One region of the Desulfosporosinus meridiei DSM 13257 genome, then DNA from elsewhere that is predicted to be linked to it. Evidence: riboswitches for the same ligand, from Rfam matches in the RefSeq annotation. Region 1 holds a riboswitch; each other region holds the start of a gene.

Region 1 (8,295 bases):
AGTTCGAACTTGGCTGGAGAAAGTGCGTAATTGGTACAAGGAAAAGCCGTTAACTTATGTGCAAAACTCAGATTCCGTAATGCCCCAAGCAGTTGTTGAGAAAGTGAGTCAATTAACCCAAGGTGATGCGGTTATCGTTACTGATGTAGGACAACACCAGATGTGGGTGGCCCAATTTTATGGTTTTAAAAATCCCCGCTCACTTCTGACATCAGGCGGTCTGGGTACAATGGGTTATGGTCTTCCCGCAGCCTTAGGGGCTCAGTGTGGTCTTCCGGATAGAGCCGTTATTCTTTTTGTAGGTGACGGTGGGTTCATGATGAATTGTCAGGAACTGGCTGCTGCTGCAGAATTTAATTTTCCTGTGAAAGTTTTAATTCTAAACAATCAATGCCTGGGAATGGTAGCTCAATGGCAAAGAATGTTTTATGGAGGACGCTATTCCCAGACGAGTTTAAAAGGGTCGGCTACGGATTTTGTAAAACTGGCTGAGGCTATGGGTGTCGCTGGTTTAAGAGTGTCTAAACCGGAAGAATTAGAAAAAACCTTGCAAGAAGCTCTGGCAATTCCCGGTCCCGTGGTGGTGGATATCCGGATTCCGGAAGTATTAGATGTCTTTCCAATGGTTCCAGCCGGTGCCTGTTTGGATCAGATGATGTTGGGAGGAATAGAAGAATGAAGCATACACTCGCTGTTTTAGTCGAAAATAAACCGGGAGTTTTAACCCATATATCCGGATTGATAAGCCGTCGGGCTTTTAATATTGAGAGCATTGCGGCAGGTTATACGGAAGAAGCTGATACCACAAGAATTACTATTGTGGTAGAAGGGGATGAAATCGAGCAAGAACAGGTTGTCAATCAATTGTCAAAGCTTGTTGATGTCATAAAAATCAGTGATCTTACTGCCGTTGAATCAATTCAACGGGAGCTGGCCTTGATTAAGGTGAAAGCAAGTGCTGCAACCCGATCGGATATTATTAATATTGTAGAGATTTTTCGAGCAAGCATTGTGGATGTCAATAGAGAAACAATGGTCATAGAACTATCCGGAGATGAAACAAAGATTGATGCACTGTGTCAGGTTTTAGATGACGATCATGGAATTATCGAAATCGCTCGCACAGGAAAAATTGCTCTTTCCCGAGGACCTATTCCCGCTAAAGCTCAATGAGCTTGATGATGGGTTTATATGAAGAAACAGGGTGTTTCGTAGATGCGAAACACCCTGTTTTTTAGTGACTTTATAGATGGGTATTATTGATTGGGATCATGCCTTAGGCAAGGGGTTTTTATAATAGTTGTAGATTCCAATCAGAATGGAACTGGCAACGTTCTTATGAAAGTTAGGGTTCTGTAATCTAGCTTCCTCATAAGGGTTAGATATAAAGGCTGTTTCTAAAAGGATTGCAGGCATGGTAGTGTTGCGTAAAACATAAAATCCTGCTTGTTTAAGTCCGCGGTTATTAGATTTAATCGTACCGATTACAGCAGATTGGATGCTATTAGCTAAATGTTGGCTGGCGAAGTTTTGAGGGTTATCTTGAGAATAATAGGTTGAGGTACCTTGAATATCGGACTTTGTATTTGCATCATTATGGATACTGATAAATAAGTCTGGCTTTGCGTTATTTGCCAGGTTAACCCGTGCTTGTAGATCTTCAATTTCAGTGTAGTTTTGACAAAGTGCGATATCTTTATCTCTGGTAAGGATAACGGTAGCGCCGGCTTGTTTTAGGGTGTCCCGTAAGGCTAGGGCAATTGCTAAAGTGTTATTTTTTTCGTAGGTTTTAGAAGGGCCGATTGCCCCTGTATCCGGGCCGCCGTGACCGGGGTCAATCATGATAGTCTTTCCGGACAATGCATTGGCGGGAATTCCATCAAAAGGATTGATCAGTACTTCTGTGGATGGGTCATAAGTTGTTGCAGGAGGATCAGAGGGATTAGTGGGAGGGGTAGGGACATCATCGTCACCTCTTGAGGGTTCTTTAATTTCAGCAGGCAAGGCAGGAAAAGCCTTGAGATTGTCAGGGTATTTAGAAGGAGACTTTCCTTCCATAATATTTTGAGCGTATGAGCCGATGATGCCTGTTCCCCCTAGAATATAAACTTTACCATTGGGACTTAAGTTAATAGCTGTAGAAGTTGGAGGTGTTTCTATGTTTGTTCCGGCAAGTATTACATATTGAGCGGAAATCCAACCGGTCTGAGATTGGTAGGTTGTCTTATACCAATCCCCTTGCTGTTCGATAAGCTCAACGGATGCATCTTTGGGTATTGTGACAAGCATTTTCCCGTCGGAAGAGGGGGTTTCTCTAAGATTTAATCCCCCGGAAGCACTAATAACTCCCTTTTTCGCTATAACGCTAAGATAGTTAGCCGAGACCCAGCCTGTTTTCGATTGATAGCTGGCTTTATACCACTGATCTTGCTTTTCAATAAGATTAATTGTCGTTCCTGTAGGAATCGTAATAAGTACGTTGCCGCTGGCAGAGGGTGTTTCTCTAAGGTTTAAACCTCCTGAAGCAGTGACTGTTCCTTGATTTAGAGAGTTATTATTTGAAGGTCCCTGAGTAGGTGGTTCGACTTTCATATGTTGACGCATAATACTGTAAACTGCAGGAGGAATATCATCTTTTTCTGTAAGTAAAAGGGGGGCGTTAGATTTAGAGGCAAGTACAGTTCCCGCTACAGCATCGGGAAATGTGATGCCCGAAGCTAAGAAAAGATCATTTGACGAATAAGCTTCTTTCATAAAGGAGACAACTTTAGCATTGGTTTCGTACCGATCATAGCCGCCTAAACGAGTTTCAATCACGAAGCTATGCTTAGATAACTCTTTAGAAGGAACAACTACTTCTCCACCTATTACGATTAAATGTTTTGGAGCATTATCTTGATAATATTTGATGACTGAATCAGGCAGCGTGGTAGAGGTAAGAACGATGGGGATCTGTTTTATTCCCGCATATGTAGCCGCCGATAGAGCATCGGGGAAATTATCTCCATTAGCAAGAATCATTGAATCACTGTATAACTCTTTAGCCAGAAGAACGGATGTTTCATAACGATCTATTCCCCCAATTCTCTCCCAGTGTAAAGAAAGTCCTTCAAGTTCTTTTTCAATGGCCGGTTGTAAGCAAGCAGTGCCGCCTAGGAGGATTACTCTATCCGGTGAGAGGCGCTGCAGCTCTTTAATAACTCGAGGGTCGATTGTGTCGCCCTTAGTCAATAAAATAGGTGCGTTTAAGCTTACAGCAAAAGGAGTTGCCGCTATAGAATCGGGATAATCATTATTTTCACACAAAATTACGGTTAGAGCGGAGTCCCATCCTTTTTGAGATATCTTAAGAGCTGTTTCAACTCTGTCTTGTCCTGCGATACGTTCGGAAGTAAAGGCTAAGGGGCTTGCTTGTGCAATTAGAGGTGCACATAAGGCGAATGCAAGCGTAGTAATGACGGAAAAAATTAGCTTTTTCAGTTGGTCCACCCTCTCTTATATGAAGTTATGAAGATTATATCATAAAAGCTAACAGGGTTTGATGAATTTAGATAAAGTTCATCTAAAAATAGGACGAAAGACCCCCTCGGTTTTAAACAAACATCGACAATATAGATTAAACAAAAAATTATGAAATAGCAGGAAATACTAACTCAATGTCGAAGGATATATTCAAATAAACTAGCTGAAAAATCCAAGCTGGTAAAATACCTATTACAGGTGCCCTGATAGGGAGAATAGGGAATCAGGTATTAATCCTGAGCGGACCCACCACTGTGAGAAGGGAGTCTCGTACATTGGCCACTGGCTTCGGCTGGGAAGGCGTGCGGAGATGATGAACTTTGAGCCAGAAGACCTGCCTGTAATATACGATAAGCCTGTTTTCAGGCTTTGGTGGACGATGGTAAAGCCCCCAGTCAATGACTGCGGGCTTTTTCTATCGTCTTTTTTGGTTTTCCGTAAGGGCTCTTGAAGAATTGGATTTGCCTGGGAGGTCAATTATTCGGAACAGGCGCGTGCTGGAGATGGATGAGGGGAATTAGTGGGGATTAGCGGTCCAAATGGGTCAGGAAAAAATAGGAGGCGTTTATTTTGGAACAGGATTTGAGATCGTTTATAGATCAAGTAAAGCAGCAAAATCCTAGGGAGGTTGTTCATGTCCAAGAGGAAATTGATCCCAAGTATGAGATTAGTACTTTAATCATGGAATTAGAAAAGGCTCGGCGTTATCCATTGACGATATTTGAAAATGTCAAAGGACATGATATTTCGGTAGTTACGAATGTTTTAGCTCCCCGTGAACGTCTAGCGTTAGCAATGGGGGTTCATCCCAATGAATTGGCCGCTGAATTCTCCAAGAGAATTAATCAAAGAATTGAACCTGTTGAGGTACAGGAAGCTCCTTTTCGGGAGAATATTTTTGTGGGCTCGGAGGTTGATTTGTACAAGCTGCCGATTTTAACCCACTTTCCCATCGATGCAGGGCCGTATATCACAGCAGGATTAGTGATTGCTAAGGATCCACTCACGGGTGCTGATACCGCAGGTTATCATAGGATGCAGTTAAAAGGAAAAGACAAATTAGGGATTAGCCTCCATTCCCGGCAACGTCTATGGGAGTATTTTCGACGCTCTGAAGAACTGGGGAAATCATTGGAGGCAACCATCGTACTAGGTATTCATCCCAATATTTCTATGGGATCGATGGCTTTGATTCCTTATGATCTCGGTAAATTCGCAGCAATGGGAGGACTATTTGGGGCTCCCCTGGAGGTTGCTCGCTGCCATACAGTGGATCTAATGGTTCCGGCCTATGCTGAGGTGATTATTGAAGGGGAAATCGTAGCCGGAGAACGAGAATCAGAAGGGCCTTTTGCAGAATTTACAAATTACGCCTGTTACCGCAGTACGGAAAATATCTTTAAGGTTAAAGCGGTTCAGTATCGAACGAAACCCCTCTATCAGGACATCACTCCAGGTATGAGTTCGGAGCACATTACTATAGTGGCAGTACAGAGAGAAGGGGATGTGCTAAATGCCTTAAATAGGACTCTTCCAAACATTAAAAGTGTTCATGCTCCTATATCTGCCTGCGGCCTGTTTCATTGCTATATTTCCATGAAAAAGATTGCTGAAGGGCAGGCCCAACAGGCCATTTTTACTGCTTTCTCGGTTGATCATAATTTAAAAATGGTTGTCGTGGTTGATGAAGATGTAGACGTCTTTGATGAACGTCAGGTGTTATGGGCTATGGCTACCCGGCTTCAAGCAGACAAGGGAGTGACGATTGTCCCACAGCATATGGGCATGGGATGTACTCTAGACCCATCAAGTGATGACCTAAGTCGAACCGCTAAGATGGGGATTGATGCCACTAAACCACTTGAAGGGTTTGCCCCTACTGTAACAATGTCAGTTGAAGTGCAGAATCAAGTTCGTCGTTTCCTGGGGTCTTTTGGACTATAAAGGAGTATTAGTTTCGGGAAGAGTCTCTATAATATATGAATTAAGTCAAGGGTTTTGAGATTGTATAAGGGATCTAGAAATGACTTGAAAGAAGAGGAGAATAGATGTTTAAAGTTGCAGTCGATGTAGGCGGAACCTTTGCTGATTTTATTGTTCGTGATGAGGGGGGATGTGCCGCTACTGCAAAGATACCGTCTAGTATTGAGAACCCCCTTGAACCAATTATTCGTGGTTTGAATGAACTTGCGGAACATTTCAACATTACTCTTGAAGAATTCCTTGCCCAGACCGAAAAGTTTACTCACGGAACCACTGTCGGTATAAATGCTCTGCTACAGGGTCAAGGAGCAAAAACGGCCCTCATCACAACTGAGGGATTTCGTGATGCTTTAGAATTACGGCGTTCACGTTTAAATGAGCAATGGGATTTTAGTGTTTCTCTGCCTCCGGTTTTAGTTCCTCGTCATCTGCGGATTGGCTTGAGGGAACGGATGGATTACCGGGGCGTGGCAGTTAAACCTGTGGATAGAACACAAATTCCTATGCTTGCGGAATTTCTCCGTCAAGAAGAGGTGGAAGCTGTCGCAGTTTGTTTGCTGTTTGCTTGTCGGAATCCGAAGCATGAAGTTGAGTTTAAAGAACATCTTCAGGAACTTTTGCCAAATGTATTTGTCACACTCTCCTCGGAATTGTCTTCTCAGCTTGGAGAATATGAACGTACTTCGACAACCGTCTTAAACGCTCGTTTAAGCCCCATTCTCGGAAAATACTTACAAGATTTGCGGGCGCATTTGCGAGCTAAAGGACTGCGGGTTCCTATATCGATTGCTCAAAACAACGGCGGCCTTACTGACTTAACTCAAGCAGGTAGGCGTGCAGTAAACACTTTGTTTTCTGGTCCGGCAGGTGGAGTGAAAGGAGGTTGGATCCTGGCCCGGGGGCAAGGGTTATCTGACTTGGTAATCGGAGATATGGGGGGGACGAGTTTTGATGTTTCTTTAATACGGCAAGGTATGATGGAACTAACCCCTCAAGCAGAGATCGCAGGATACCCAGTCCAACTTCCTATGTTAGATATTCATACTGTAGGGGCTGGCGGAGGGAGTATTGCCTGGTTGGACAAGGGAGGGATGCTGAAGGTCGGTCCACAATCTGCAGGTGCTAAGCCCGGTCCGGCATGCTATGGGTTAGGTGGTCAAGAGCCGACGATTACGGATGCGGCCTTGATTATGGGGTTAATCGATGATCGAAGTTTTTTAGGTGGTCGGATGGTCTTAAATAAAGAATTAGCTTATGCTTCAATCGAAAAGAATGTAGCCAAACCATTGGGACTAGCTGTTCCGGAAGCAGCCTATGCTATTTATCAAGTAGCCCTTTCCTTAATGGCAGATGCTGTTTACTTAATGACTGTTAAAAAGGGATATGACCCCCGTTCCTTCGCTTTGGCGGCTGTTGGAGGCGCGCTACCCTTATTTGCAACTGCATTGGCCAAAGGAGTGGGGATAAGGCAAGTTGTGGTTCCGGAACTTGCCCCGGTTTTTTGTGCTCAGGGGTTATTTCACTCGAACTTTCAGTTCGAGGGTTTGCGTAACCTTTATGAAGTGTTAGGCGAAGTCCCAAGCCTAAGTTGGAGTAAGGCTATGCTGGAATTGAGATTTCAAGCTGATGAAGAACTATCTCGTTTGGGGGTAAGTGGGGATCAGCGTGAATACACGTGGTCTGCAGATTTAAAGTACCAGGATCAACATCACGAAATCAATATTCCCGTCAGAGGTATTGTAAGTGATCCAGAGATTTGGCAGCAGCTTACTAAGGAGTTTCATGAAGCTCACGAAAGACTTTATGGTTATTGTCAGCCTGAGAATTTATTAGTTTTAGTTAATTTCCGACTGGTTGCTCAAGAAAAGGAAAGGCTTCCACAGAGTGGAATAGAACCTAGACTTGAGGAAAGCTTTATAAATGCAAATAGTATTGTAGGAGAAAATACTGCTTCACCAACAAGTATCGAGATGCAAATGGTCTATCTACAAGGGGGCTTTCGAAAAGTGAAAGTATTCCATTGGAAAGATTTAAGGAATGGAATGGATTTACCAGGTCCCGCCCTGATAAAAAAGGAGTATACGACTATTCTATTAGAAGAGAACTGCCAGGCAAAACTAGATGAGGCCAAGAACTTAATCATTAATATTGGAAAGGACAGGCATTAACTATGATTGCCAAAATAGATGAAGTAATCGAGCGGGCAGTGATTGCCAATCGTATGGACACCATCACCAAAGAAATGGGCTATGCTTTGGAGCGGTCGTCCCGTTCTCCGATATTTGCTGAGGCATGTGATTTCGCCTGTGGAATATGTAACGGTGATGGAGACTTAGTATCACAGATTAATGGTATTCCGATTTTAGCGGCTGCAGGGACCTTTAGCATAAAAGAAGTGATTCGAAAATACTCAGGGCAAGTTGAAGAAGGAGATGTCTTTATCATCAATGATCCTTACCAAGGAGGCAACCATCTTCCCGATATTGGGATAATCACACCCTTGGTTGTGGATGAAGAAGTTATCTTCTACTGTGTAAGCAGGGCTCATCACGGAGATATCGGTGGGTCTGTAGCAGGGAGTTACAATGCCAAAGCAACGGAGATTTTTCAGGAGGGGCTGCGCATTCCACCAATTAAGCTTGTCAGTAAAGGGCAAGTTATCAATGAGGTAATGGATCTGATCACCCGAAATGTCAGAAATCCTGACATGCTGCAAAATGATTTGTGGGCGCAAATAGGCGCCAACAAGATCGGGGTAAGGCGCCTGAAAGAATTAATCCATACCTACTC
Region 2 (8,295 bases), 2.1 Mb from region 1:
GGCGGGTTGAGGAAGCACTGACCTATATGAACATTCAGGATTTTAGGGATCGCCCGCCTCACTATTTGAGCGGCGGAGAAAAGAAGCGTGTCAGCATAGCCGATATCATCGCCATGAAATCAGAGATTATTATTTTTGATGAACCTACGGCGGGACTGGATCCCTTAAATACTCAAATATTGGAAGCGGTTTTGGACAAGATTGGTTCAGAGGGCAAGACAATACTTGTTTCCACCCATGATGTAGATTTTGTCTACAGATGGGCTGAAAGAGCCATTGTCTTCTCTCAAGGGAAAATTATCGCAGACGGGCCACCCTTGAAAATTTTCCAAAACGAAGAGATTTTAAAACAGGCAAATCTTAAACGGCCGACGCTAATGGAAGTCTATGAGCTGCTTGTTGAAAAACATCTGCTTGAAGATACAAAAGCCTATCCCGTAAGTACTCAGGCATTCAAGGAAATGCTTAGAAACATGTAATACCTAAGCATATACAGTTGCCAACGAAGGTGGGATGCTGTCAGCAAGAGCATTTCCTATTACAATTACAAAGGAGGCGAATTAACTCTTTTATTGTAATCAAATTATTTAAAAAAAACACGAAGAAAAACGGAGGAAGCAAAATGAACATCAAAGAAAAGGGATTTTTTATTGGTTTAATAGCTATTTCTTTACTTTTCGGAACACTTCCCACAGCAAACGCTATGCACATCATGGAAGGTTATCTTCCGGTGGGATTTAGTATTGCGTGGGGCGCAATCTGCATCCCATTTTTGGTGATAGGTTATCTGTCAATCAAGAAAACAATCGCTGAGGATCGCAGATCGATTACTTTGCTGGCCATGGCAGGTGCGTTCATTTTCGTACTTTCATCTTTAAAGATTCCGTCAGTAACAGGAAGTTGTTCACATATGACCGGTACCGGCCTTGGGGCAATTTTATTCGGTCCTGCCGCAGTCAGCATCCTAGGTATCATTGTACTACTTTTTCAGGCGATTATGCTGGCGCATGGCGGACTGACCACTCTGGGTGCTAATACGTTTTCTATGGGGATTGCCGGTCCCTTCGTTACTTATGGAATCTACAAATTATGTCAGGCGCTGAAAATCAACAAATATGTTGGCATTTTTCTGGCGGCATCAATCGGCGACTTATTTACCTATTGCGTAACCAGTGCTCAGCTTGCACTTGCCTATCCCTCGGCGACGGGTGGTGTCCTGGCATCCGCACTCAAATTCCTTGCAGTGTTTGCCCCGACACAACTGCCACTGGCCATTATCGAGGGTATTTTAAGTGTTGTTATTATTATGGGTCTTGAAACCTATGCAAAACCGGAATTAAGAAAGATTGGGTTTTTAATCGGAGGTAGTAAGTGATGGAAAAGACTAAAAATAAAGTTGTCATTTTATTAGTTTTAGCTGTATTGATTGCCCTTGTGCCATTTTTTGCCTTAAAGGGTGCCGAATTCGGTGGCTCCGACGATGCAGGAAGTCAGGTGGTTTCCGAAATAACTGGTACCGATTATCAGCCTTGGTTTACACCTGTTATGGAAACCTGGATTGGTGGAGAAATACCGGGAGAAATTGAGAGTTTACTCTTCTGTGTTCAGACCGGTATTGGAGTCGGTGTTCTTTTCTTTTTCTTGGGAAGATTCGTAGAGAGGACTAAGCTGGAGAATCAAAAAAAGTAAAAGAAAGATCATTGACTATTGGAAAGGTCAAGAAGCTTTAAACAAAATAATTTTTCGTCACGGTCAGGGAGGTACTCGCAAAAATGATCATACTTTTGGGAGAAACGGCTGAGGCAGGTGAAATTGCTGTATATCTTAAAACCAGGGGGCTTGAGTTTGAACGCATACGAAGCTGGACGGAAAAGGGATGCCCTCAGACGCCTTCCGTCATTCTTGACGCCAGCCATCCATCAAGCAGCAAGTTCGCGACCTTATGCCAATGGTGTGAACAGAGGGGAATTTCCTATCTTAGGCTTGAAAGACCTGAAACGAAGATCCCTGCCAGCCCTTTAATATTTCCGGTCTATGGTTGGGAAAAAGCATTGCTCCAACTAAAACAATGTGTCGAAAATTTGTCTGAAAAAAAAGGAAGAAAGGTAACAATTTTTGTTACAACCGGCAGCCATCAGTTGGAAAGTGTCGTGTTCAGTACTTTTGCCAATCTAACTCGTGTGGTTATAAGAATTCTTCCCCAAGGGCATTTAGTACAAAAATGTCGGGATATGGGAATTAGTCCCAGGGATATTGTCGCGATACAAGGTCCTTTTTCCAAAGATATCAATAAAACATTATTTAAGTTCTATCGAGCAGATATTCTTTTGACTTTGGACAGTGGTCTCGCCGGGGGAACGGATACGAAAATATCAGCGGCCTTAGAACTTGGTATGGAAATTGTGCTTGTTAAAAAGAAAAAAATTAGCACCGACTTGACCGTAAGTACCGTTGTCGAATTACAGAATTGGGTAGATAATAATATTCCTGACATTAGGTAATAAACACTTTCCCTTTCCCTTGTATTTTTCTGTCCCGCCAAATTGATGCACTTACCAATGTTCATATTTCTGGGCGTGTAAGGAGGAAGGAATGTCTCTAACCCTTGATATGACTGCTGTAGTAAAATAACAGAAGACGGCGACTGGCAGATGCCAGAAGCCGTCTATGTCGTTATATGAATGGCAGCTACTCAAGTCGCAAGCGGGAGTAAGCCTGTCTGTCAATCGACACAATTTGTTCGATTGACACGCTATCGGGGATGCGCTATCATTTTAGTATAATTGCATATTTATTCTGCTCAGGTGACTGCAGTTTGTGCTCAAATGCAGTTTAAAAGGGAAGCAGGTGTAAATCCTGCACGGTCCCGCCGCTGTATGGGAAGATATGTTTCCTTAATTTTTGCCACTGGTTTGTTTCGGGAAGGCAGGGAAATATGAATGAAGCCCAAGTCAGAAGACCTGCCTGGGTCAGATGTGCTGACTCTACGAGTGATAGAGGTATGCCGGATGCTGAATAAAAAATGAGTGTTTAGTTTAGCTTCTTGATATTTCTGTCAAGAAGTTTTTTGTTTCTTTAGCTTGAGAGATGTTTAAAAACTCAGAGGAAGGGGAATCACTGACGATGATTACAAAGATCAAAAAAAGAGATGGCAGAGAAGCTCCATTTAACATCGAAAAGATCGCCAATGCTATTTTCAAAGCAGCCAGTGCCACAGGAGGCAAAGATTATGATTCGGCCATGCTGCTTGCAGAAAAGGTAGTGGAATATATAGAGCAAAGCCTCAGGAAAAAAGTTCCTGAGGTGGAAGAAATTCAGGACGCCGTGGAAAAAGTCCTGATCGAGACCGGCCATGCCCGTACTTCCAAGGAATTCATCCTCTACCGGGCGGAACGGACCCGGATCAGGGAAATGAATACCCGCCTGATGAAAGTTTATGAAGATCTGACCTTCCAGGAAGCCAAAGATAATGATATGAAGCGGGAAAATGCCAATATCGATGGGGACACCGCTATGGGCAACATGCTTCGTTACGGTTCGGAAGGGGCCAAGCAGTTCAATGAGATGTTTGTCTTGAAGCCTGAGCATTCCAAAGCTCATCGGGACGGAGATATCCATATTCACGACATGGATTTTCTCATGCTGACCACCACTTGCTGCCAGATCGATATCGAAAAGCTGTTCAAGGACGGATTTAGCACCGGCCACGGTTTCCTTCGGGAACCAAACGATATTAACAGTTACAGCGCATTGGCCTGCATTGCCATTCAATCCAACCAGAATGATCAGCACGGCGGCCAGAGTATCCCTAACTTTGATTATGGCATGGCGCCCGGAGTCGCCAAGACCTACACCCGCCTCTACCGGCAAAATTTCCTGAAAGCAATGGAGCTGCTGGGTGGAAACGGAATTGCCGGTTCAGACACAGACCTGGAAACCCGGCTGAATGTGGTCTTTCAAATGCTCGAGAAGGAACGGGGTATCGTGCCGGTTCTGAACTCGGACAATGAATATCTTGAGCTGGAAGCCCATTTTCTTTGGGATTATTATCGGATGGACTCTGTCACAATCCTCAAGGCTCAGGAATTTGCCGTCAAAAAAGCCGTTGCCGAAACCGACCGCCGCACCTATCAGGCCATGGAAGCCCTGGTTCATAATCTGAATACCATGCATAGCCGGGCCGGAGCGCAAATCCCCTTTAGCTCGATTAACTACGGTATGGATACTACCCCCGAAGGCCGCATGGTGGTCAAAAACCTCTTGCTGGCCACAGAAGCCGGCTTGGGCAATGGGGAAACCCCCATCTTCCCAATCCATATTTTCAAAGTCAAGGAAGGCGTTAACTATAATCCCGGAGAGCCCAACTATGATCTCTTCCAGCTGGCCTGCCGGGTCAGTGCCAAGCGCCTTTTTCCCAATTTCTCGTTTATAGATGCCCCCTTCAATCTCCAATACTATGTTCCGGGCCGTCCGGAAACCGAGATTGCTTACATGGGCTGCCGCACCCGGGTGGTGGGCAATGTACACGACCCTTCTCGTGAAACCCTTTTCGGGCGCGGCAATCTCAGTTTTACCACGATCAACCTGCCCCGGCTTGCCCTGAAAAACAACCGCGATATCCCCGCTTTCTTCGCTGAGCTGAACGAGAAAATCGACATGGTCATCAATCAGCTCCTGGAGCGCTTTGAGATTCAAGCCCGCAAAAAGGTGAAGAATTTCCCTTTCCTGATGGGCCAGGGGATTTGGATGGATTCCGACCAACTGGGCTGGGATGACGAAATCCGTGAGGTACTCAAGCATGGGACTCTGTCCATGGGCTTTATCGGCCTGGCGGAATCCCTGAAAGTCCTGACCGGACAGCATCACGGGGAATCCGAGGAATCCCGTCAATTGGGACTGAAGATCGTCACCCAGATGAGAAAGCGCATGGATGAAGCGAGCGAAAAGTACAAACTGAACTTCTCCCTGCTGGCGACGCCAGCGGAAGGACTTTCTGGCCGTTTCATCAAACTGGACAAGAAAATATTTGGCACTATTGATGAGATCACCAATAAGGAATACTATACGAACAGCTTTCATATCCCGGTCAGTTTCCCGATCAGTGCTTATGAAAAAGTACGCATCGAAGCTCCTTACCATGCGCTGACCAACGCCGGCCATATTACTTATGTGGAGCTGGACGGGGACCCGACTCAGAATCTCCAGGCCTTTGAAAAAGTGGTTCGCTGCATGAAAGAGGCCGGCATCGGCTTCGGGGCAGTCAACCATCCTGTGGACCGGGATCCCCTTTGCGGCTATACTGGCATCATTGGCAACGAATGCCCGAGATGCGGACGCTATGAGGACAAAGTGAAGTTCGAGCGAATCCGCCGTATCACCGGCTATTTGGTGGGTACCCTGGACCGCTTCAATGATGCCAAGAAGGCGGAAGTGCGGGACCGGGTTAAGCATTTAAAAACGGATATCCCTGCTGAGTAGGCATTGAAGCAGAGTTTGTCCTTAAATCAGAATCTACGGAGGCATAACTATGAGTCCTGATCTGAGGATTGCCGGAATTATAGAAGAATCGATTGTTGATGGTCCGGGTATCCGCTTTGTGGTTTTTGCCCAGGGGTGCAATCACCATTGTCCGGGTTGCCATAATCCTGAAACTCAGCCCTTTGACCGTGGAACTGTGGTTCAGATTGAAACTCTGCTCAGGCAGATGTCGAAGAACCCGCTGCTGGACGGGGTAAGCATAAGCGGTGGAGAACCTTTTGAACAAGCGGAGGTTTTGGCGGAGCTGGCGGCTCAGGTGCAGAAAAAAGGGCTGAATGTGGTAACCTATACCGGTTATATTTATGAAGAGATTCTCGCTAATGCCTCTGAGCAGCCAGGTTGGTCCCGCCTGCTTAAGCATACCGACATTCTGGTAGACGGGCGTTTCGAGCTGGCACAGCGCAATCTGCTCTTAAAGTTCAGAGGATCAGAGAATCAGCGGCTCATCGATGTGAAGAAAAGTCTGGAGTCCGGAGAAATCCAAGAGGCCATTCTCTAAATGCCAAAAGAGCATTGCCATTATATACTGAAGCCCCCTAGCTTAGGAAACCGACTACGCTAGGGGGCTTCAGTATATAATGGATGAATATTGCGGCAGGGGGGTAGGGCCCGTCACGATCAACCCCGGTCTGCCGCTTTACGTTTCTGATAGCGTTCCTCTTCGCTGAAAACGCAGCCGCAGTATTTCTGCATATACAGCGAAAGTTCACGGGCCCTTTGCTGGCCTTCGCGGAAAAAGGGCCGGAAATCCCGGTATAAAAATTCTATCCCATAGGTTTGGGCTGCTTTCTCAGCGGCCTGGCTAATCAACTCATGATTCTGATAGGGGCTGATAAGCAGGGATGTGGTAAAGCTGTCGAATCCATTTTCGGCAGCGTATTTTGCCGTGGCGTTCAGCCGGATGTCATAGCAAAAGGCGCAGCGGTAATCAAAATCCGGCCTAATACCCTTGATAAATTCCCGAAGACCGTATTCATCCTTCATCACAAGCTGCAGGTCGACAGCCTTGGCATATTGGAGTAAAGCATCTCTCCGGCTTCTGTATTCGGTAAACGGGTGAATATTGGGATTGTTCCAATATCCGACAGGCTCTATGCCTTCGGCCCTGAGCTGATCCACGCATTTTAGGGAACAAGGAGCGCAGCAGGTATGCAGCAAGATTTTCATTGAGGTTCCTCCAGAGCATAAAATTTTAATGGCTTTTTAGCTTTTACCTGTTCGCTGATATGCTTGGATGTAGCTGAAATTCTCATTGTTCCGCTCCATCAGATAATCATCGGCTAGGACAGCATCGAGAAATTCTTTGCCCCCGGATTCTACGACAACCACGTTCATGCCCAGCTTTTGCTCTACATCACTTACGGTAATATCATCCAAAAACAGCTGTTCTCTCGACCTCAGTATATTAGAGGGTATCTGCAGAACATCTCCCAGGTATTCACCCTGATCTTTTCTTTCCTGCAGCTGCTTGATGAGATCCTGGCCGGTAATCAGCCCGGAGACGGTTATGGTCTCTCCGAAGAAATCATTGCGGATGCAGCAGACATTAATTTTGATCAGCGGAAACACGTCCATAATTTGCGCTGCAAAACCTTTGATGGTTGGATAGGTTAGCTTCCCGGTTACCATGGTGAGTGTCCTTGACAGATTATGATTAAATTTCCTGCGTTTGATTTTTTTCTTAACCTGCACCAGAGCCTCATTAAACTCGTCTATCAGCAGTCTCATCATACCGACGCCATTTTCCAGCTGGATATAACCATCGTAGCGTTCTTCTTCCGGAAACTCTCTTTCGGCAGTGATATACCATTCATCACTGGCATGGATAAAGTGAAGCCCGTACTTTTCATAAAATTCACTCTGCCTGCTCTCGATCAAATCAATAACGGCTTCGCAGTCCTGTTTATTAAATACGTCAAGGGGATACAAACCTTTTCGGTACTTGGTGATTCCCGCCGGAACCACTGAAACGCTCCGCATAAAAGGAAGATATTTGGACAGATCTGCGATGGATCGCTCCAGCTCACGGCCATCATTTACATCTTTGCAAAGGACGATCTGCCCATTCATTTCAATGCGGCCTGCATACAGCAGATCCAGATATTTAAGCTTATCCCCGGCAAAGCGGTTATGGAGCATTTTACAACGAAGTTCCGGATTGGTCGTCTGCACCGATACGTTGATCGGAGCAAGATGCAGCCGGATGATTCTGTCTATATCCTTTTGCTGCATATTAGTCAACGTGATGTAGTTTCCTTGCAAAAAAGACAGTCTGGAATCGTCATCCTTGAAGTAAAGGGTTTCCCTCATGCCGGGGGGCATCTGGTCAATAAAGCAAAATATACATTTATTGCAGCAGGAACGATAATTGCTCATCAAGCTGTTATCGAACTCGATGCCTAAGTCGTCATCATAATCCTTTTCAATCTCCAGCAGCCATTCTTCGCCGTTTTGCTTTCTTATGACCACTTCAATAAATTCATCCTTGATTAAATACCTGTAATCAAATACGTCTTCTATTTCTTCATTGTTAATCGTCAGCAGAATATCACCTGCTTCAATTTTCATTTCTTCGCCAATAGAATCCGGATACACCTCTTTAATCAGATGACCTTGATTCCTTTTATTCTTCAAAGGTGACTTTCCTCTCAACGAATATTTTTAAGGTGGCTTTGTTTCATTGCAACTGCCGCAAACTGCCACGGGGCTCAGTTAGGTGCTGCGCATATACTCCAGTTCATTGTAAACCAAAGCCTA
Region 3 (8,295 bases), 2.2 Mb from region 1:
GATATCTGGTTGGACTACATTCGAAGTTTCTTCATCTCTTTCATTGGCAAGAGGTAACCTCACATCAAAAGGAGCAGCATATACTTCACAGGTCTTGCCCCGTAGGTGATTGTGAAAGATAGTTAGTAGTTCTACTAGAATCTTTTGGTGGATGCGTGAAGGAGCAGGAGTCATACTGAAGGCTACACCATCAATAATCTCCCACCGCTGATCTTCTGGCCAAGTTAGGTAGTGCTTGTATCTAAAAACTATACCAGTTTTGCTTATCGTTTTTGCCAAAAAAGATCACTTCCTTCCTATACCTAATCATATTATACCATTAATACCCAATAGGAAAAAGCTAAATAAGATATTGACAGCTAATTCCACAAATAAGACTTGAATCATTTTAGAGAAGTGAGAAAATCTCGGACAGAAAGGATTAATAGAACACTGCCGATTCTTTTATTTTTTCTTCCCCCGACTAATTTTCGGGGGAACTTTTTTGTACTAAATCAGTAGGAAGACCATGTCTGCATGAAGAGTAATCCCTGCGAAACAGTGTCTGCAGGAAGGGCTAATACGTGCGAAGACAGTGTCTGAAAGAAGGGTTGATACGTGCGAATACAATGTATTCGTGTGTGGGTGCCAGCTGGGTTTTCTAATTGGAATGATTGTCCTCACTCAAAAAAAGTTTAACAGGGATACAAGAAAGATAGATGGGTATGGTAACCTATTCTTAGAGGTGAGAACATGACGATTAAGTTGCTGTTAGTTGAAGATGATCAAGAGATACGGGAAATCATCACCGATTATTTTACAGAGAAAAGCAGCGGGACCTTCAGGCTGGATTCGGCCCGGAGCGGGGAAGAAGGCCGGCAGAAATGCCTTGTGCAGGAATATGATTTAGTGCTGCTGGATGTTAGCAGAAGATGGACAGCAAAAAGAGAAAAGGATTAAGGTTGGAGATTTAGTAGTGTTTAAATAAATCTATTTGGGTACTGTTCTACCGTCCCTCTGAGTTTGGAGGAGGCAGTCATAAATCAGACCTTCCAATAGATCCAAGCAGTTTTTGTCTGAACCCTCTCTCGCACAAACCCATCAGAAGACATATGTTCGAGATAATTCTTAATTAGCTTGTTTTGATCATCAGCGGGGTCATTTCTAAGTTCAAAAAGTGTGCCATAATACCTACTAGCTTCTTCGATTGAGCGGACATGCTCTCGATCAGTATCCACATAGGTAATGTGGGGATAATAGCCCATTAGCCAAAGAATATTAAAAATACAGTAGACTGTGTTAACATAAAACTTTGGATCTTTAAGTTGCAGGATTTCCGTGCGAATAACGTCCTGAACAGAGTCGGAACGACTTACAAAATTAGACAAAAAGCAGTATCCTTTGCTGGCGGCGATCATCTTCTCCAGAGTGACTTGATCATGAATTCCTGGGCTGTTGATGGCTGTAACCATGTCAAATCGCTTTTTCCAACCGTATTCCTCAAGGTTTACCTCATCCCAATTTAAGTTTTTAAAAGAGATATTGGTCAGGTTGGCGGCTGCAGCGTTTTTATGGGCATGATCCAGCATCTTAGAGGATATGTCCAGGCCGGTAACGACACGGGATGTCTTGGCAAATTCAACAGCAAATCCTCCCGGACCGCAACCGATATCCAGAACACTGCGGTCTTTAGCAAGAAGATTATGATCAGACATGAATTTAATGATTTTTCCAATTCGTTGATCGGGAGTTTTTGGAGAAACTAATTTATTGAACTCATCCGCCCGATTGTCCCAAAAGGCCGTAGCAGAGGCCCTGGCAACCTTTCCTTCGCTCCACAGATCGGTGTAATGCTGTATATCCATCTCTCTACCACCCTCTAGAATAGTCCTTGAAGCAGTCCAGGCACACTTTTTTGCTGTCATTCATGCGCAGCTTGTGCTCGGGAACCCCTTCTCCGCAATTCTCACAAATTACGGTAGTAAAGAGTCTGGCCTTTTCGGGTAACTCAAAGGACGGCTTGGAGAAGTTAAAAAGTTCTTCAGCAGGTGAGTTTAGAAGATATTCTTGACGTTGCTGGCGATCCATTTCTTCATTTAAAGGCTTTACTATCATTCTCAGGCTTTCGCCATTGGAGCGGTTAAAAAAGCTGAAGGCCATTTTGCCTGTGCCTTTGTACAAAAGATTCCCTTTACCAAAAGTACAGCCGGTGATCACCTGTACAGCATCAACTCCGCAAGCATCGTTTTCAGTGACGCAGACAATTTCTTCATCCGCAGAAAACCGAATCCCCAGCTTCTTAATGGCGGCTTCGCAAGCTTTGTAGCCGATTGCCAGCCCTGGGCACTCATGCCCGTGAAATTCTACTGCTCTTTCCCACTGTGTTTGGACTCTGCACATAAATTTAATCCCCCTTTTTCATATTAAATTTCATAATAAAAAAGACCAAGGGAAAACTGACCTATCCAAGTCAGACCTCCATGGTCTTCACCAACACCTTCATGAATGGGTGTACTTATGATAAAAATTAGTATTCTACAAGATCCTTTGAATTCCTGCCGGAAATTTTCAAAATAATTAAAACGATCAATAGAGGAAAGGCAGTATTACATAAAAATGTTTTTCTGAGAAGATATTTTGGGCTATACATTTTTTGCTATTTCATGGTAAGATGAAATTACTGGAAGCTGACGCGGAAAGGATTAATACCGTAATGCAAACTCATGAAGGGGATGCAAGACCATGGAGGTTTGGCTCAGTAGAGTCTGCTTGGTGGTCTTTTATTGTGTTAAAGGGCAGCAAAACCCTAAGGGCAGATGCCTGAAGGCGTACACCTCCCCAAAAATTTGGAGCAAAAAATGAGGAGAGTATGATGCGGATAGCAGTTATTGACGGACAGGGCGGAGGTATTGGCAAACATATTGTGGAGCAGCTGCGCAAGCGATTCCCTGAACTTAATATTCTGGCCCTGGGAACAAATGCTCTTGCTACGGGTGCAATGGTGCGGGCAGGAGCTACAGAAGGGGCTTCCGGGGAGTCGGCCATTTGCTACAATGCAGATCGGGTAGACATTATTGTTGGATCTATAGGAATCATGTTGGTCTACGGAATGTTGGGAGAAATAACCTCCGGCATAGCTGCGGCTCTTTCTGCCAGCCAAGCAGAAAAGTTACTGCTGCCCATCCAACGCGGAAGCATTCAGCTGGTGGGCATACCCCGCAGCCCTCTCCCTCACCAGATAGAAGCTTTGGTGAACGAGGTGGAGGAACGAATGAGTACCAAATAGTAAAGGAGTATAGAGGCTTCAGTCTATACAGAATCTTCTGTTTTGTGGTAATATAGACAAAATAATACTGGAATAAGTGATTCTTTCCTGAAGGAAGGAATTGAAAAGGGAAGTCAGTAGAAGCTGACGCGGTGCCCGCCACTGTATGAGGGAGTTTTCTCACCTGTGTCACCGGAAATGTTTCCGGGAAGACGTGAGCAGACGATGATCTTGAGCCAGGAGACCTGCTTAAGCCAGGGTTAAAACTACCTTACGGGGTGTTAGGGGGGTGGACTTTGTTTTCGGGTTACTGTAAGTACCTGATGCAGGTTAAGCTTTTTACCCTTTCAGGGAGGTAGAGAGCTTTTTTTATTGTTCTTCAAACTAAACTTCGCGACTTGTCATTTTTAATTTAATTGATGACTCTCCTCTGAGGCGGGGAGGATCTCAAGCAGACCTATGATTTGAAGAAACGGAGTGAAAGCAATGGACATGCAAAATAGGATTGAAAAATATTGGGAGGGGGAAGCCTCCCGCTACAGTGAAGGAATATGGCAAGAGGTGAACAGCTTTAAGAAACTAGCCTGGTCAGATTTGCTTGAGCACTATAGACCGGCGGGTAATCCCCTAAGAGTGCTGGATATCGGCACCGGACCAGGTTTTTTTACTCTCCTGACGGCGGAAATGGGGTTTAATGTAACGGCTGTAGACTGTTCCCAAAACATGCTGCTGGAAGCGCAGAAGAATCTGGAACAGTTGGGTTTGCATGCAGAATTCCTGGTCATGGATTCTCATACGCTTCCGTTTGCCGATAATACCTTTGATCTGATTCTTTGCCGAAATCTGACGTGGACTCTTTATGATCCTCAGACTGCCTACAGAGAATGGTATAGGGTTCTCAAGCGTAGAGGGAGGTTGCTGGTTTTCGATGCCAATTGGAGCTTGCGCTTGCACGACCCCGAACGACAGGCTAGCTACCTGGAAGACATGGCTGAGGCTGAACGGAGAGGGATTCATCGCCCAGGACATGTTGACCCGCAAGAAGGGGAGCGGATAGCCAAAGATCTCTTCCTAAGTTCCCGCCTGCGTCCTCACTGGGATGTAGGTGCTTTGCTTGAAGTGGGATTCAAAGAAATTTTTATTAACACAAACATTTCCGACAAGGTTTGGAATGAGGACGACAAGGTTGTGTATAGGTCTACCCCTCTGTTTTTAGTCGGTGGAGAAAAATAAACCCTCTTCGCAATAATCCTTGCAGCCTGCAAATCCAAAGAAATAGTTCCTGGAAAAGAAAAGACCCATGGTTTTTACTGTGGGTCTTTTTAAATACTGATCAGAAAGTATAACTTGCGTTGCATACTTTCAGCAGCATAACTGCAACTAAGGCTTCCGCCTGTGTCCGAGGACTGCAAGGAGGTTAATTCGTGCAAAGACAGTGTCTTTGGGCGCAAGCCAAGTTTTGTATATCAGCAAAACTCCGCAAGGATGGAAAAGTCAATCAAAGGTTGCTTTGCTATAATGTAGCTGTGAGGTGGTAAAAGCATGAACTACAAAACGGATATGGAACGATGCCTCAACTACATCGAGGCTCATATCTGTGAGGACATCTCGCCACGCCGGCTGGCTGAGTTGCTGGGGTATTCATTTTACCACTTTTGCCACGTTTTCCGAGTTTGCAATGATATGCCTGTAGGTGAATACTTACGCAAAAGGCGTTTGCAAAAAGCGCTGGAAGCGCTTGACAATGGGGAACAGATCACCAATATTGCTTTGGCCTTAGGCTTTGAGACGCCCTCCGGATTTTCCAAAGCCTTTCGCCGGGAATTTGGCATGAGCGCAAGCACATACCGCAGGTCCAAGGGCCAGAGGATAAAAGGTAACAAGAAAGGGGAAAAAGACATGCAGGTAACCATAGCCCAAAAAGACGGGTTTAAGGCAGTAGGCTATTCCATAGCACCGAGAGAAGGGAATAAGGCAGAGCTCATTAAATTGGGAGCTTATTGGTTAGGTTCCGATTTTTCCTCAGTAAGTTATGAGGATTACGACAAACTGGCTGGAGGTGGAGCCGATCAGATCGGCATGTGGTTTCATCCTGAAGAGAAAGACGGTGATCTTTCCTACTTCTTCGGGCCGGTGGTGGATAATTTTGATTTTGTCCCCCAGGGTATGGTGACTGTGGAAGTTCCGAGTGCGGAGTATGCCGTATTTACCACTGATCCTGCTGATTTGGCCAACGATAAGCAAGCTTTTGCCGAGGTAATCCAAAGGACATTGAGATATGTTTTCGAAGAGTGGTTTGAAAAAAGTGACTATAGTTTTGATCAAACAAAGTATGCCTTTGAGTTCTATACAAATAGAAACGGGGGCATGGATTCCAATCAGGCTGTAGCCGATATTTATATCCCCATCAAGAAAAAATAAATTAGTTGCTTCGAGGCACAGATTCGTGTTGGCAAAGGATTGGTTGCCAGCCAAGCCTTCACCATCCGAAACCCGCTGGCGTATGCTGTAAGTAAAGGAATTAAAAAGGTGGGAATCAAAATCTACGACTTCAGCATGGAACCTACCCCCCTTGACATCTTGGCTGAGACTAATAAAGTTAAATAAGAGACTTTCTGAATTCATGCATACCTCTGCCATGGAAATCGGCAGGCCCTTGAAGGAACTAGGTCAAATTCGCCGACGTCGGCGAATTTGACCTGCTACGTGAAGGAGAAATGCAGAAATTTTTCATAACAAAGGCAGGATACAAAAATGACTCTCCAGCAATTAAAGTATATGATTGAAGTTGTTAACTGCGGCTCTATTAACGAGGCGGCAAAAAGGCTGTATATTACCCAGCCGAGTTTGTCCAGTGCCGTCAAAGAACTGGAAGCAGAAATCGGTGTTGAGCTTTTTATCCGTACTTCCAAAGGAATTACTTTATCCGTGGATGGTGCCGAGTTTCTTGGCTATGCCCGGCAGGTGGTGGAGCAGGCGGGACTGCTGGAACAGCGTTACTTGAATAAAAAACCTTCCCGTCAGCTTTGCTCCATCTCTACCCAGCATTATGCCTTTGCCGTCAATGCCTTTGTCAATCTCATCAAGAACAGCGGTGCGGATGAATATGAATTTACTCTGCGGGAAACCCGAACCCATGAAATAATTGAGGATGTCAAAAATCTGCGCAGCGAAATTGGAATCTTATATCGAAACTCCTTTAACCGCAAGGTTCTTGACAAGCTGCTGCGGGAAAACCGCCTGGATTTTCATCCCCTTTTCACAGCCCAACCCCATATTTTTATCAGCACCCAAAATCCCCTTGCCGGGAGAAAAGCCGTAACCTTGGCTGATCTGGAAGACTACCCCTGCTTGTCTTTTGAACAAGGGGAATTTAACTCCTTTTATTATTCGGAAGAGATTTTAAGTACAGTCTTTCATAAAAAAAGTATTCATGTCAGCGACCGGGCAACCTTGTTCAATCTTTTAATTGGCCTGAATGGCTATACCATATCTACCGGAATTGTCAGCGCAGATTTAAATGGCGACAATATTACAGCGGTGCCGCTCCAGGTTGATGAATCTATTCAAGTGGGCTGGATTGCTAACCATCAGATCCGGCTCAGCAATCAGGCCAGTGCCTATTTGCAGGAGTTAAGGTCTGTGCTTGAGGAATACGGGCTTCAGTTGCAGGAATAACTATAGATTCAAACTATAGATCACTATAAGTTTTAAGTGTTACCCTATAGGTCTTTCTCCATGCTAAACTGAAAACAACTTTTAGAATAGTAAGGAGAATGAAACATGAGTAGTACCTTTGCAAACACCACTAAGAAGACAAGGGCGCCTTTCCGTTTTGATATGGTGGGAAGTTTTCTGCGCCCCCAGGCCATCAAAGAGGCGAGAGAACAATTAGCAGCTGGAGCCATTACCGCTGAGGAGCTCACCCGAGTGGAAGATGAGGAAATCCGCAAGCTTGTGGCTAAGCAAAAAGAAATAGGCTTAAAGGCTGTGACAGACGGAGAATTCCGCCGCAGCTATTGGCATCTGGATTTCTTTTGGGGCTTTGACGGTGTGGAGCATGTGATGATGCAGCATGGTTATTTCTTTCACGGAGAAGAAACCCGAGCAGATTCGGCACGGATATCCGGGAAGATTCGTTTTTCCAACCATCCTTTTTTGGCTCATTACAGCTTTTTAAAGCAGCTCGCCGGGGATGAAGTCATTGCCCGCCAAACCATCCCCGCTCCCGCCCAGTTTTTTGCGGAACTTGTGCGGGGAGAAAATGAACAGGAAATAGGGAAATGTTATCCGGACCGGAATGAACTCTATAAGGATATTTCCACCGCCTATCGCCAGGCCATTCTGGCCTTTTATGAACTGGGCTGCCGGAATATCCAACTGGATGACTGCACCTGGGGCATGCTCTGTGATAAAACCTTCTGGTCAACCATGGTGGGGGAAGGGTATGATGTTCAGGAACTTCAAAATCTTTACCTCCGGCTGAATAATGAGGCCCTTAGGGATCTGCCGGCGGATCTGACAGTAACCACCCATGTCTGCCGCGGCAACTACCATTCCACCTGGGCGACTTCCGGCGGCTATGATCCCGTAGCTCCAACCCTGCTTGGCCTGGAACAGGTCTCCGCTTATTATCTGGAATATGATACGGAGCGGGCCGGCGATTTTGCCCCGCTAAAAGAAGTTTCCGGTGATAAGCAGGTGGTTCTGGGGCTGGTCTCCTCAAAAACCGGACAACTGGAGGATAAGGAGCAGATCATTGCCCGCATTCAGGAAGCGGCCCGGTATATTCCCGCCGACCGTCTGTGCTTAAGTCCCCAGTGCGGCTTTGCCTCCACTGAGGAAGGTAATATTCTGAGCGAAGAGGAGCAATGGGCGAAACTTATCTTGGTTAAGGAAATTGCCGAGGAAGTTTGGAAGTAAGAGGGGTAGAGTATACAGACATCAGTTGCAGCAACAAGGGCTGAAGCTTCGTACTATGTAATCTAAAAAGCCGTCACTGGGTGTGGCGGCTTTTTTAAAACGGTCAGAGGTACTAATCGTATAATTAC

The links. A riboswitch is a leader RNA that binds a small molecule or an ion and turns the genes downstream of it on or off. The one in region 1 is predicted to bind cobalamin.
Region 2: another riboswitch for cobalamin. It lies ahead of DESMER_RS02425 (anaerobic ribonucleoside triphosphate reductase); the one in region 1 lies ahead of DESMER_RS15055 (UbiD family decarboxylase).
Region 3: another riboswitch for cobalamin. It lies ahead of DESMER_RS02785 (class I SAM-dependent methyltransferase); the one in region 1 lies ahead of DESMER_RS15055 (UbiD family decarboxylase).

The regions. Positions count from the first base shown of each region.
Region 1 is NC_018515.1:3,270,959-3,279,253, reverse strand. Features, by position in the region: gene ilvB (biosynthetic-type acetolactate synthase large subunit) at 1-679, shown strand, start outside; gene ilvN (acetolactate synthase small subunit) at 676-1,173, shown strand; gene DESMER_RS15060 (N-acetylmuramoyl-L-alanine amidase) at 1,270-3,489, opposite strand; cobalamin riboswitch at 3,702-3,878, shown strand; gene DESMER_RS15055 (UbiD family decarboxylase) at 4,093-5,466, shown strand; gene DESMER_RS15050 (hydantoinase/oxoprolinase family protein) at 5,571-7,673, shown strand; gene DESMER_RS15045 (hydantoinase B/oxoprolinase family protein) at 7,676-8,295, shown strand, end outside.
Region 2 is NC_018515.1:518,165-526,459, forward strand. Features, by position in the region: gene DESMER_RS02405 (energy-coupling factor ABC transporter ATP-binding protein) at 1-479, shown strand, start outside; gene DESMER_RS02410 (energy-coupling factor ABC transporter permease) at 623-1,375, shown strand; gene DESMER_RS02415 (energy-coupling factor ABC transporter substrate-binding protein) at 1,375-1,689, shown strand; gene DESMER_RS02420 (precorrin-6A/cobalt-precorrin-6A reductase) at 1,773-2,501, shown strand; cobalamin riboswitch at 2,786-2,982, shown strand; gene DESMER_RS02425 (anaerobic ribonucleoside triphosphate reductase) at 3,124-5,478, shown strand; gene nrdG (anaerobic ribonucleoside-triphosphate reductase activating protein) at 5,528-6,037, shown strand; gene DESMER_RS02435 (epoxyqueuosine reductase QueH) at 6,157-6,705, opposite strand; gene DESMER_RS02440 (DUF512 domain-containing protein) at 6,742-8,172, opposite strand.
Region 3 is NC_018515.1:592,679-600,973, forward strand. Features, by position in the region: gene DESMER_RS02760 (Uma2 family endonuclease) at 1-279, opposite strand, end outside; gene DESMER_RS02765 (response regulator) at 733-939, shown strand; gene DESMER_RS02770 (class I SAM-dependent methyltransferase) at 1,023-1,844, opposite strand; gene DESMER_RS02775 (FmdE family protein) at 1,849-2,379, opposite strand; gene DESMER_RS02780 (DUF3842 family protein) at 2,852-3,265, shown strand; cobalamin riboswitch at 3,323-3,511, shown strand; gene DESMER_RS02785 (class I SAM-dependent methyltransferase) at 3,731-4,477, shown strand; gene DESMER_RS02790 (AraC family transcriptional regulator) at 4,787-5,665, shown strand; gene DESMER_RS02795 (LysR family transcriptional regulator) at 5,999-6,922, shown strand; gene DESMER_RS02800 (5-methyltetrahydropteroyltriglutamate--homocysteine S-methyltransferase) at 7,028-8,167, shown strand.